One region of the Paenibacillus sp. FSL R10-2734 genome, then DNA from elsewhere that is predicted to be linked to it. Evidence: a T-box and tRNA genes for the amino acid it is inferred to sense, from the RefSeq annotation. Region 1 holds a T-box; the other holds one or more tRNA genes.
The links. A T-box is a leader RNA that pairs with one kind of tRNA and senses whether it is charged. The one in region 1 lies ahead of trpS (tryptophan--tRNA ligase), so its partner is inferred to be a tRNA-Trp.

Region 1 (5,435 bases):
GTATATTTAAGACTTCGCTGTTAACTTTATCATATCAAACCCGTGAAGACTTTGACAGTCATGGGACAGTAAGTTCATGAATTCGACAATTACGTGACAATATTTATTTCATATTTATTTCAATTCGCTTAATAACCCGAGCTGTATTTGGGTAATTATTAAATAGAGAACTTCCGAACATCAAAGGAGAACTGACCAATGGATACCGCTACACATTTAGTTATGGGCCTAGGCTTAGCTGGGCTTTCCTTCGTTGATCCCATCGTTGCCGCTGATCCGAAACTGGCCGGAGCTGTTATGCTGGCAACGGTTCTCGCCTCTCAGGCTCCTGATGCCGATACTGCACTACGACTGAAGGACAATGCATTGTATATCCGTAATCACCGTGGAATCACACATTCCCTACCCTTTCTAATTCTGTGGCCCGCCCTGATTTCCTTCGTGCTAGGGCCATTATTTAGTTTTACTGATTTACAAGCCCTAAGCCATATTGCGCTCTGGAGCTTCATCGGTGTAGGTGTTCATGTATTCTCTGATCTATTTAATACCTACGGAACTCAGGCTGCTCGTCCATTCACGGAGAAATGGATTGCATGGAACATCATCCACATTTTTGATCCGTTTATATTTGGTAGCCATATCGCAGCTATCCTTCTCTGGATCACCGGAATCGTTCCGCCTAAACCTTTATTTATTACGCTCTATGCCTGTACTATTCTTTATTATGTATGGAGAACCGTCGTTCACGCACGCCTTACGCGTAATATCAAGCTTAAAGATTTACACCATAATGTCGGCGAACGTTATATTGTAATCCCTACAATCTCACTTAAACGCTGGAACGTTGTTAAAGTAAAAAAAGATGGCAGCTATGATGTTGGGCAGCTAGTGAATAACCGACTGGAATGGTTCAAGCATGCTGTATGCTCGAATCATCCCGCTGTGGAGATATCTAAGTCACACCCTGATATTCAGTCCTTTCTATACTTCACCTCTTATGCAGTAGCCGAAGTGGAGGAGCTTCCTTCAGGATATATCGTACGCTGGGGGGATGTGCGTTATTTGCACCGCAAACAATACCCTTTTGTGGCCGTATTAGTTATGGACAACCAATATCAACCTTTAAATACTTATGTAGGCTGGCTTAGCAGCGAGAAGCTCGACAAACGATTTTCCATTGATCCTAGTTCTTTACGATGAAACTGTAGACTTACGCAGAGATCTATTCTATAATCACAAAAAATCCCGGAGTATTATTATACTCCGGGATTCATTTTAGCAGATGCAGAAAGGAAGGCTCTCCTAATGGGTAAAGGACTTTCACTTTGGTTCGCTTGTTCTTCTATTCTTATTCTCACTGCCGCTTCAATCGCGATCAGTTATAGCTTCTGGCTGGCACTTCTTCTTGGGTTTCTCTGCGTAATGAATATTGGATGGGGATTTATCCTCAAAGCCAAGCTCAGACGCAAACAGGAAAGCCTAAGCGCTGATTAGATTAACGAGCTGGCAGAAATCCCATCCGCTCTTTTACTCCATTCAGCGTATCCGCTGCAACAATGCGTGCGCGATCAGCGCCTTCAGCAAGAATATCTGTGATCGCACCCGAGCTGCGAATTTCATTATATCTTTGTTGTAAAGGCTCAAGCGTGGATACAACCACTTCAGCAAGCTCCTTCTTAAAACCGCCATACATTTGTCCTTCATAACGATCGGCAATTTGCTGGAGTGTCATTCCAGAACATTCGGAATAAATACTCATTAAATTACTGATCTCTGGCTTATTAGCTGGATCAAAGATTACTTCACGTCCCGAATCAGTCGTTGCACGGCTGATTTTTTTACGGATCACGTCCGGTGAATCTAACAGAGCAATATAGCTTCCTGCGTTCGGATTACTCTTGCTCATTTTTTTAGTGCCATCGTCCAGAGACATAATACGCGCACCCACTTCTGGAATATACGGCTCAGGAATGGTAAAGAATTCGCCAAAACGATTATTGAAGCGGCCAGCTAAATCACGAGTCAGCTCCAAATGTTGCTTCTGATCTTCTCCTACTGGCACAAGATCTGCATTATAAACAAGAATATCTGCGGCCATCAAGGAAGGATACACGAATAGACCAGCACCAACTGAATCCTTACCTGATGATTTATCTTTAAACTGAGTCATACGCTCCAGTTCGCCCATTGCTGTAAGTGTCGTCATGATCCAGCCCAGTTCAGCGTGTTGTGGCACATGCGACTGCATATAAACATTAGAACGTGTAGGATCAATTCCCGCTGCAATAAAGAGGGCCGCTACAGACTCTGACTGCTCACGCAGCGCCGCAGGATCTTGAGCTACAGTGATCGCATGCATATCGACAACCATAAAGAAACATTGATGATCATCTTGCAGCTTCACAAAATTTTTCAACGCTCCAATATAATTTCCCAGAGTAAGTGAACCACTCGGCTGAATGCCTGACATTACTTTTTTCATCATAATTTATACCTCCGTTTGATGTAATTTCTAAGTTTCCGAGAACGCAAAAAAAGCCTCATCCGCAAGGGACGTGAGACCGTGGTGCCACCCTTATTCGCTGCTTAATCTTGTTTAGACAAGAAGAAAACAACCTTAGTCTTCTGTTAACGGAGAAGATCCGGCCGGTCTACTAGGGCATCTTGCTCCCGTTCAAGCTCGGCGCTCAGGGGTCCATTCATCAGGAGTGTCCTACCGGTTCGCATCAACCACCGGCTTTCTGAAGGTACAATGCCTGCCTACTTATCCCCGTCATCACATTTTCATCATGAATTAATGCCTTCATCATAGAACCATAAAGAGAAGTTGTCAAATCACTTAACCACTACCGTATAAATCTGTTATGATAAGGTTATCCATGTTCTATTCGATTACAGTTACGATAAAGGAGCATATCTCATGAAACAGGTGACCAAAGGGCAGTGGGGCGGTTATGATACTTATATTTTGCACAGCCGTCAACTGGAAGTCACGCTTTTGCCGCGACTAGGAAATAACGTGATTTCATTGTTTGATGTAAAGGAGCAACGGGAAATTCTACGACAGCCTGATGAGAGTGATCAAGCATTCTTTTTGCAAAAACCTTACCATTTTGGCATGCCGCTCTTAATCCCACCCGGAAGAATTCGTAAGGGCCAATTTCAATTCGAGGGTACAAGTTATCAATTTGACCAGAATACCGCTAATGACAACCATATTCATGGTCTACACCGAACTCAGGCCTGGTGTGTCAGCGATATTGAAGAAGATGAGGATGGTTGCGCGGTCACTACTGAATTCCGAACGGAAGATGATCCACACTGGATGGAGCAATTCCCTTTCCCACTCAAATTCGAAATGACATTTAGGCTTCAGGAAGCCCGGCTTACCCAAATTTTAAAGGTTACAAATCTCGGAGATCATCGGATTCCTTTTGGGATCGGTTATCACACCTGGTTTATGATTGATGGAGAACCTGAGCGCTGGAATCTTAAACTTCCAGTAAATAGTATTTATGAACTGAACGATGAGTTGCTCCCTAGCGGCAATCTAATTCCACTCGGTGATCTGGAAGCCTTGAACACTGGAATGAACATGCAGGGAACTAATTTTGATACTGCTCTACGTATTGGAGAAAAACAACCGGTAGAAGCCTTATTATTACGTGATGATGGTTACGGCCTCCGCTATACTGCTGACGAGAATCTATTCCGTCACTGGGTGCTATATACTAAAGGACCAGCAGATCAATTTCTGTGCATTGAGCCCTATACATGGCTCGCGAATGCACCGAATGTATCCGAGGATGTTTCCTTCACAGGCCTCTTAACGATAGAACCCGGTCAGAGTCAGAATCTGTCCACCATGTTAGAAATGATCTACCCTGAGATTTAATGCAGATATACAGTATATCGGTCTTCCCTTGCGATTACGTAAGGGGAGACCGTTTTTTTATGTGTGATTCCTAGCAATAAAGCATTTTCTATCCTCACTTTTAATCCACTAATAATTACCATCCTTAAAACCTTTCGAAAGGATGCATGAATTAACCTCTTAGCGCTCATACTATCTTCACAACGGGCGAAGGAGGTGACACACATGGGTCAAGCAGGTCAAGGTCGTAGCAGCCGTTCCAATAACCTGGTCGTTCCTCAAGCAACTGCAGCTTTGCAACAGTTGAAATATGAAGCAGCACAGGAGCTTGGAGTATCGATCCCCGCAGACGGTTATTACGGGAATCACACTTCCCGCGAAACTGGTTCTCTAGGCGGTTACATTACTAAACGTCTAGTACAACTGGCAGAACAACAATTGTCTGGTCGTCAGTAACAACGTAATCTTAAGTGTTTTATCCGGCTATGGCTTATAAAAAAGCTTAAAGCCGAGTAGCTTTTGAGCCCTCTCACACTTCTTTCTGAAGCTGTGGGAGGGTTTTTGATTTCTACAAGAAAGAGAAGGATCATTTATTGCGCAAGCATATAAATGATCCTTCTCTTTTAATTCGAACTGCAAGTTTATGTAAATGACAATTAACCGAAAAATTGTTCAGAGCTGTCAGCATAGGCATTGCGAGGAGAGCGAATCATCAGATTCGCCATATTGTAATTGGACTCCAACGTAGCATCTACAATCACCATTCCCTGTCTGATGGCGAATTCGTAAGCAATCTCACCATGCGTCCAGCGACGCTTGTATTTCAGACTTTCCAGCGCCATTAGGCGAAACGATGACTGCTGTCCATCTGTCATCCCTTCTTTCACATCAGTGAATCCCCCACACCGCCCAGAAAGAGGATTATGTCGTATGCCGAATTTGCCGATCATGTTATTTCGTATTTGCACAAATACCGTACCAGAAGTTAATCCCGATAATTCTTCTTGTAGCTCCTTAAACACCATGTCCATCTGTCTCGCCAATGATAATTGTTCTGTCTTAAGCATTTTTTTCCTCCTTAAAGTTTTGTTAGCTCAGCTTCGTTCGAGTTTACTTTGCAAAACTAACTTCGTAAGCAATGCTTAGTTTTGTTAGCTTAGCCTCGTTCGAGTTTACTTCGCAAAACTGACCTCGTAAGCGTTGCTTAGTTTTGTTAGCTTAACTTCAGTTTTGTGGGCTTAGCCCTCCCTCTTGTAAGCGTTTACTTAGTTTTGTAAGTTTAGCTAAGTGGTTTTTCTAGCACACCATATATAAGGCTTAAGGCTCATTATAGGTTACTAACTAAAAGCGAACAACATAATTGGGTAAAATTGGGTTATTATCCCTATATATGCGCGAAATCCATAGATCAATCGTACATTATCGTTTAAAAATCGGGCTTATTCGACATTTTACCATCAAAAAAAGCCCCTAATATAGGAGCTTTTGCGTATTTATGCTGAAAAATCGATAATTTTCCTACCGTGAAATTTGTCTTCCTTTAGACATTTTATACTAAATG
Region 2 (5,435 bases), 170 kb from region 1:
TTCTCTGGCGCTTCATCTATATCGGTATCATAGTTAATGAATTTTTTGTCTGGATATAGTTCAGCTGTTGCATTAAACATTTCCGTAATTTCCGATCCGCCAGAAATAATGACATCCCAATCCTCAGCGGCGATATCGTTGAATGTAGGCTCCCATTTCGTTTTATCGACACCCATTTCTACAACCTTTGTTTCTGCACCCAGTTCGTCCTTAACCTTTTGCAAACCGCTATTCGCAGAGTCAAAAAATGATTTGTCTCCAAGTGTTCCTGGAATCAGTAGTACGACCTTGAGTTTATCCCCTGAACCTGTTTCTCCACCATCAGCCGCATTTGATCCTGCATTCGAGGAAGCTCCATTACTCGACGTATTATTTCCACAAGCTGTGACCATTACCATTACTACTAGTAACAACAAAGAAAGAACTTTCTTTTTCATAATTCTATTCCACCCCTATTTGTAGTTGGTTAGTAATTTGAGAGGTTCTCCTTCTTAGTCCGTTGTATATTTCACGATTTAGATGGAAACTCTCATATTGCAGTTACATTGTTAAAAATTTAATGATTTTAACGAATACACTCGAAAATAGAGACAAAATTATCATTTTTACAAATAATCCGACTAATTTCCGAACGAGATGTCCAGTCAGGTTGCTAATCTTCGGATTTCTTGATACGATCATATCAAATATTAATGAAAAAAATTATATGATTTCGGTCATAATTTTGTGCGATTCGGCTAAAACATAAATATTGGAGGCTCATCATGGATCGTGTTCTATATATTGTAAATGCAGCACATGAGGTTAATACCTATATTCCACCACACCAGCATGAATGCTATGAACTAGTCTATTATTTAAACGGATTAGGAACTACCAATGTAGGTTCGCGAAGTTATCATTTTCGTTCATCATCATTCGCGCTTGTACCACCCAATCATAAACATGACGAGAACCATCGGGAGGATGCTACTGTTCTATTTGTAGGCTTCCATTCAAATCACCCAAATATGGAGAATTTGCAAGGCGTATATGAAGATGATAGAGACCAGACTGTTCTGCAAATCTTGCTTCGAATGAAAGCAGAGTTTACGCGCAAACAAGATGGATTCTCTGAACTATTAAACCTGCAAATGAGTGAAATTACTGTTCATCTGATTCGGCTACTTAGCGCCTCTGGTTTTCAATCTCCAACGGAAGACAGAGTACAATATGTTCTAAACTATATGAATGAGCATTACCGCCATAAACTATCGGTCGCAACACTCTCTGAAATGTCCGGATATAGCTATGATCGTTTCCGCCATTTATTTAAAGAACGTTTCGGCTCTTCACCTCTGCGCTATCTACTATTGAAGCGTCTGGATTATGCGAAGTCTCTCTTGCAGCATACCCAAATGCATATCTCTGAAGTATCCGCAGCTGCAGGGTTTGTGAACGACGCCCAATTCTGCAATATGTTTAAACGAGAGATAGGTCTCACCCCACGGGGCTTCCGCCTAAACAATCAATAAACCTCCATTCCATACAATCAATAAACCTCCATTCCATATAAAAAAGCCGTTGAATAGAGATCTCCTCTAATTCAACGGCTTATGAATGAAAGTCCAAAGGCATAAAGAAAAAAGGTTTGTAACGTCGCTTGTATAAGCAACTTTACAAACCTTTTGATATACCGGCGAGAGGACTCGAACCTCCACGGTTTCCCTCTCGATTTTGAGTCGAGCGCGTCTGCCATTCCGCCACGCCGGCACATATAAACTAAATGGAGGCGCCACCCAGATTTGAACTGGGGATAAAGCTTTTGCAGAGCTTTGCCTTACCACTTGGCTATGGCGCCATATAAAAATTTGGAGCGGACGACGGGAATCGAACCCGCGACCCTCGCCTTGGCAAGGCGATGCTCTACCGCTGAGCCACGTCCGCATAAAATGGCTGGGGATATAGGATTTGAACCTATGCATGACGGAGTCAAAGTCCGTTGCCTTACCGCTTGGCTAATCCCCAATAACATTTTTAAGTAAAATGGGGCGACTGATGGGTCTCGAACCCACGAATGCCGGAACCACAATCCGGTGCGTTAACCCCTTCGCCACAGTCGCCATATGATACTGAATTTAGTTGTCACTCTTCTTTGTTAAAGTAAATGGGGCGACCGATGGGTCTCGAACCCACGAATGCCGGAACCACAATCCGGTGCGTTAACCCCTTCGCCACGATCGCCATATTAAACTTTAGAAAGAATTTGGCAGGGGCAGCAGGAATTGAACCCACACCAACGGTTTTGGAGACCGTTGTTCTACCTTTAAACTATGCCCCTAAAACTGGTGGGGGATGATGGATTCGAACCACCGAACACGTACGTGAGCAGATTTACAGTCTGATGCGTTTGGCCACTTCGCTAATCCCCCAAGGATGGTGCCGGCGAGAGGACTTGAACCCCCAACCTACTGATTACAAGTCAGTTGCTCTACCAATTGAGCTACACCGGCAGGCACTCATTCTTTTATAAAAATCATGGTGGCTCGAGACGGATTCGAACCGCCGACACGAGGATTTTCAGTCCTCTGCTCTACCGACTGAGCTATCGAGCCAAGGTAAAAATGGCGGAACCGACGAGATTCGAACTCGCGATCTCCTGCGTGACAGGCAGGCATGTTAGGCCAACTACACCACGGTTCCAAAAGATATAATTGCTTGATGAAAATTGGTTGCGGGGGCAGGATTTGAACCTGCGGCCTTCGGGTTATGAGCCCGACGAGCTACCGGGCTGCTCCACCCCGCGTCGTTATTAAATAAATATGGTGGAGGCTGAGGGGATCGAACCCCCGACCCTCTGCTTGTAAGGCAGATGCTCTCCCAGCTGAGCTAAGCCTCCGTAAAGAACAATTGTTATTGTACCAAAGTCCACTATGTAAAATCAAGTGAAAATTTGGTGACCCGTATGGGATTCGAACCCATGTTACCTCCGTGAAAGGGAGGTGTCTTAACCCCTTGACCAACGGGCCATACTAATTAAAAATTTGTGGCGGAGAGAGAGGGATTCGAACCCTCGAGACGCTTGTGGCGCCTACACGATTTCCAATCGTGCTCCTTCGGCCAAACTCGGACACCTCTCCATATGGCTCCCCGAACAGGACTCGAACCTGTGACAACTCGATTAACAGTCGAGTGCTCTACCAACTGAGCTATCAGGGAATATTCATACCAGGCTTGATGCCTGAAAACTGAATCCGAAACAAATCTGCGTTTTAAATATTGGATAAGCCCTCGACCGATTAGTATTGGTCAGCTCCATGCATTACTGCACTTCCACCTCCAACCTATCTACCTCGTCGTCTTCAAGGGGTCTTACTAATTGGGAAATCTCATCTTGAGGGGGGCTTCACGCTTAGATGCTTTCAGCGCTTATCCCGTCCGTACGTAGCTACCCAGCCATGCTTCTGGCGAAACAACTGGTGCACCAGCGGTACGTCCATCCCGGTCCTCTCGTACTAAGGACAGCTCCTCTCAAATTTCCTGCGCCCACGACAGATAGGGACCGAACTGTCTCACGACGTTCTGAACCCAGCTCGCGTACCGCTTTAATGGGCGAACAGCCCAACCCTTGGGACCTACTTCAGCCCCAGGATGCGATGAGCCGACATCGAGGTGCCAAACCTCCCCGTCGATGTGGACTCTTGGGGGAGATAAGCCTGTTATCCCCAGGGTAGCTTTTATCCGTTGAGCGATGGCCCTTCCATGCGGTACCACCGGATCACTAAGTCCGACTTTCGTCCCTGCTCGACTTGTAGGTCTCGCAGTCAAGCTCCCTTATGCCTTTGCACTCTTCGAATGATTTCCAACCATTCTGAGGGAACCTTGGAACGCCTCCGTTACTCTTTAGGAGGCGACCGCCCCAGTCAAACTGCCCGCCTGACACGGTCCCCGTACCGGATTACGGTACTAGGTTAGAACCTAGATACGATCAGGGTGGTATCCCAACGGCGCCTCCACCGAAGCTTGCGCTCCGATTTCTACGGCTCCCACCTATCCTGTACAGATCGTACCCAAATTCAATATCAAGCTGCAGTAAAGCTCCATGGGGTCTTTCCGTCTTGTCGCGGGTAACCTGCATCTTCACAGGTATTAAAATTTCACCGGATCTCTCGTTGAGACAGCGCCCAAGTCGTTACGCCATTCGTGCGGGTCAGAATTTACCTGACAAGGAATTTCGCTACCTTAGGACCGTTATAGTTACGGCCGCCGTTTACTGGGGCTTCGGTTCATAGCTTCGGGTTACCCCTAACCACTCCCCTTAACCTTCCAGCACCGGGCAGGCGTCAGCCCGTATACTTCGCCTTGCGGCTTCGCACAGACCTGTGTTTTTGCTAAACAGTCGCTTGGGCCTTTTCACTGCGGCCCCCTCGTGCTATTCACACTACCGGGGCACCCCTTCTCCCGAAGTTACGGGGTCATTTTGCCGAGTTCCTTAACGAGAGTTCTTCCGCGCGCCTTAGAATTCTCTTCTCGCCTACCTGTGTCGGTTTGCGGTACGGGCACCTTCTCCTGGCTAGAGGCTTTTCTTGGCAGTGTGAGATCATGACCTTCGCTACTACAATTTTCGCTCCCCATCACAGCCCAGCCTTAACGATGTGCGGATTTGCCTACACATCAGCCTCACTGCTTAGACGGACATATCCATCAGTCCGCGTCACTACCCTCCTGCGTCACCCCATCGCTCATAGCGGATTACGGTGGTACAGTAATTTCAAACTGTTGTCCTTCGACTACGCCTTTCGGCCTCGCCTTAGGTCCCGACTTACCCTGAGCGGACGAGCCTTCCTCAGGAAACCTTGGGCTTTCGGCGGATCAGATTCTCACTGATCTTTTCGTTACTCATACCGGCATTCTCACTTGTATGCTGTCCAGCGCTCCTTACGGTACACCTTCAACCCACATACAACGCTCCCCTACCCCAGATACATACGTATCTAGCCATAGCTTCGGTGGTGTGTTTAGCCCCGTTACATTTTCGGCGCAGAGTCACTCGACCAGTGAGCTATTACGCACTCTTTCAATGGTGGCTGCTTCTAAGCCAACATCCTGGTTGTCTGTGCAACTCCACATCCTTTCCCACTTAACACACACTTGGGGACCTTAGCTGATGGTCTGGGCTGTTTCCCTTTTGACAATGGATCTTAGCACTCACTGTCTGACTCCCGGCAATAAGTATATGGCATTCGGAGTTTGACTGATCTTGGTAATCCTTGCGGACCCCGCAACCAATCAGTGCTCTACCTCCACTACTCTTATACCGAGGCTAGCCCTAAAGCTATTTCGGGGAGAACCAGCTATCTCCGAGTTCGATTGGAATTTCTCCGCTACCCCCACCTCATCCCCGCACTTTTCAACGTACGTGGGTTCGGGCCTCCAGTGCGTGTTACCGCACCTTC

Region 2: it has a tRNA-Trp gene. The T-box ahead of trpS (tryptophan--tRNA ligase) is inferred to sense a tRNA for this amino acid. The anticodon was not compared.

The regions. Positions count from the first base shown of each region.
Region 1 is NZ_CP150170.1:1,713,061-1,718,495, reverse strand. It holds gene NSS67_RS07615 (metal-dependent hydrolase) at 199-1,200, shown strand; gene NSS67_RS07610 (hypothetical protein) at 1,306-1,494, shown strand; gene trpS (tryptophan--tRNA ligase) at 1,496-2,482, opposite strand; T-box leader at 2,547-2,786, opposite strand; gene NSS67_RS07600 (aldose 1-epimerase) at 2,921-3,895, shown strand; gene NSS67_RS07595 (alpha/beta-type small acid-soluble spore protein) at 4,100-4,330, shown strand; gene NSS67_RS07590 (O-methyltransferase) at 4,531-4,941, opposite strand; gene NSS67_RS07585 (M3 family oligoendopeptidase) at 5,424-5,435, opposite strand, start outside.
Region 2 is NZ_CP150170.1:1,538,428-1,543,862, reverse strand. It holds gene NSS67_RS06965 (BMP family ABC transporter substrate-binding protein) at 1-437, opposite strand, end outside; gene NSS67_RS06960 (helix-turn-helix domain-containing protein) at 765-1,514, shown strand; tRNA gene NSS67_RS06955 (tRNA-Leu) at 1,674-1,752, opposite strand; tRNA gene NSS67_RS06950 (tRNA-Cys) at 1,767-1,840, opposite strand; tRNA gene NSS67_RS06945 (tRNA-Gly) at 1,852-1,926, opposite strand; tRNA gene NSS67_RS06940 (tRNA-Gln) at 1,933-2,007, opposite strand; tRNA gene NSS67_RS06935 (tRNA-His) at 2,027-2,102, opposite strand; tRNA gene NSS67_RS06930 (tRNA-His) at 2,148-2,223, opposite strand; tRNA gene NSS67_RS06925 (tRNA-Trp) at 2,247-2,320, opposite strand; tRNA gene NSS67_RS06920 (tRNA-Tyr) at 2,326-2,411, opposite strand; tRNA gene NSS67_RS06915 (tRNA-Thr) at 2,417-2,492, opposite strand; tRNA gene NSS67_RS06910 (tRNA-Phe) at 2,519-2,594, opposite strand; tRNA gene NSS67_RS06905 (tRNA-Asp) at 2,605-2,682, opposite strand; tRNA gene NSS67_RS06900 (tRNA-Met) at 2,709-2,785, opposite strand; tRNA gene NSS67_RS06895 (tRNA-Val) at 2,803-2,878, opposite strand; tRNA gene NSS67_RS06890 (tRNA-Glu) at 2,934-3,008, opposite strand; tRNA gene NSS67_RS06885 (tRNA-Ser) at 3,027-3,119, opposite strand; tRNA gene NSS67_RS06880 (tRNA-Asn) at 3,123-3,198, opposite strand; rRNA gene NSS67_RS06875 (23S ribosomal RNA) at 3,259-5,435, opposite strand, start outside.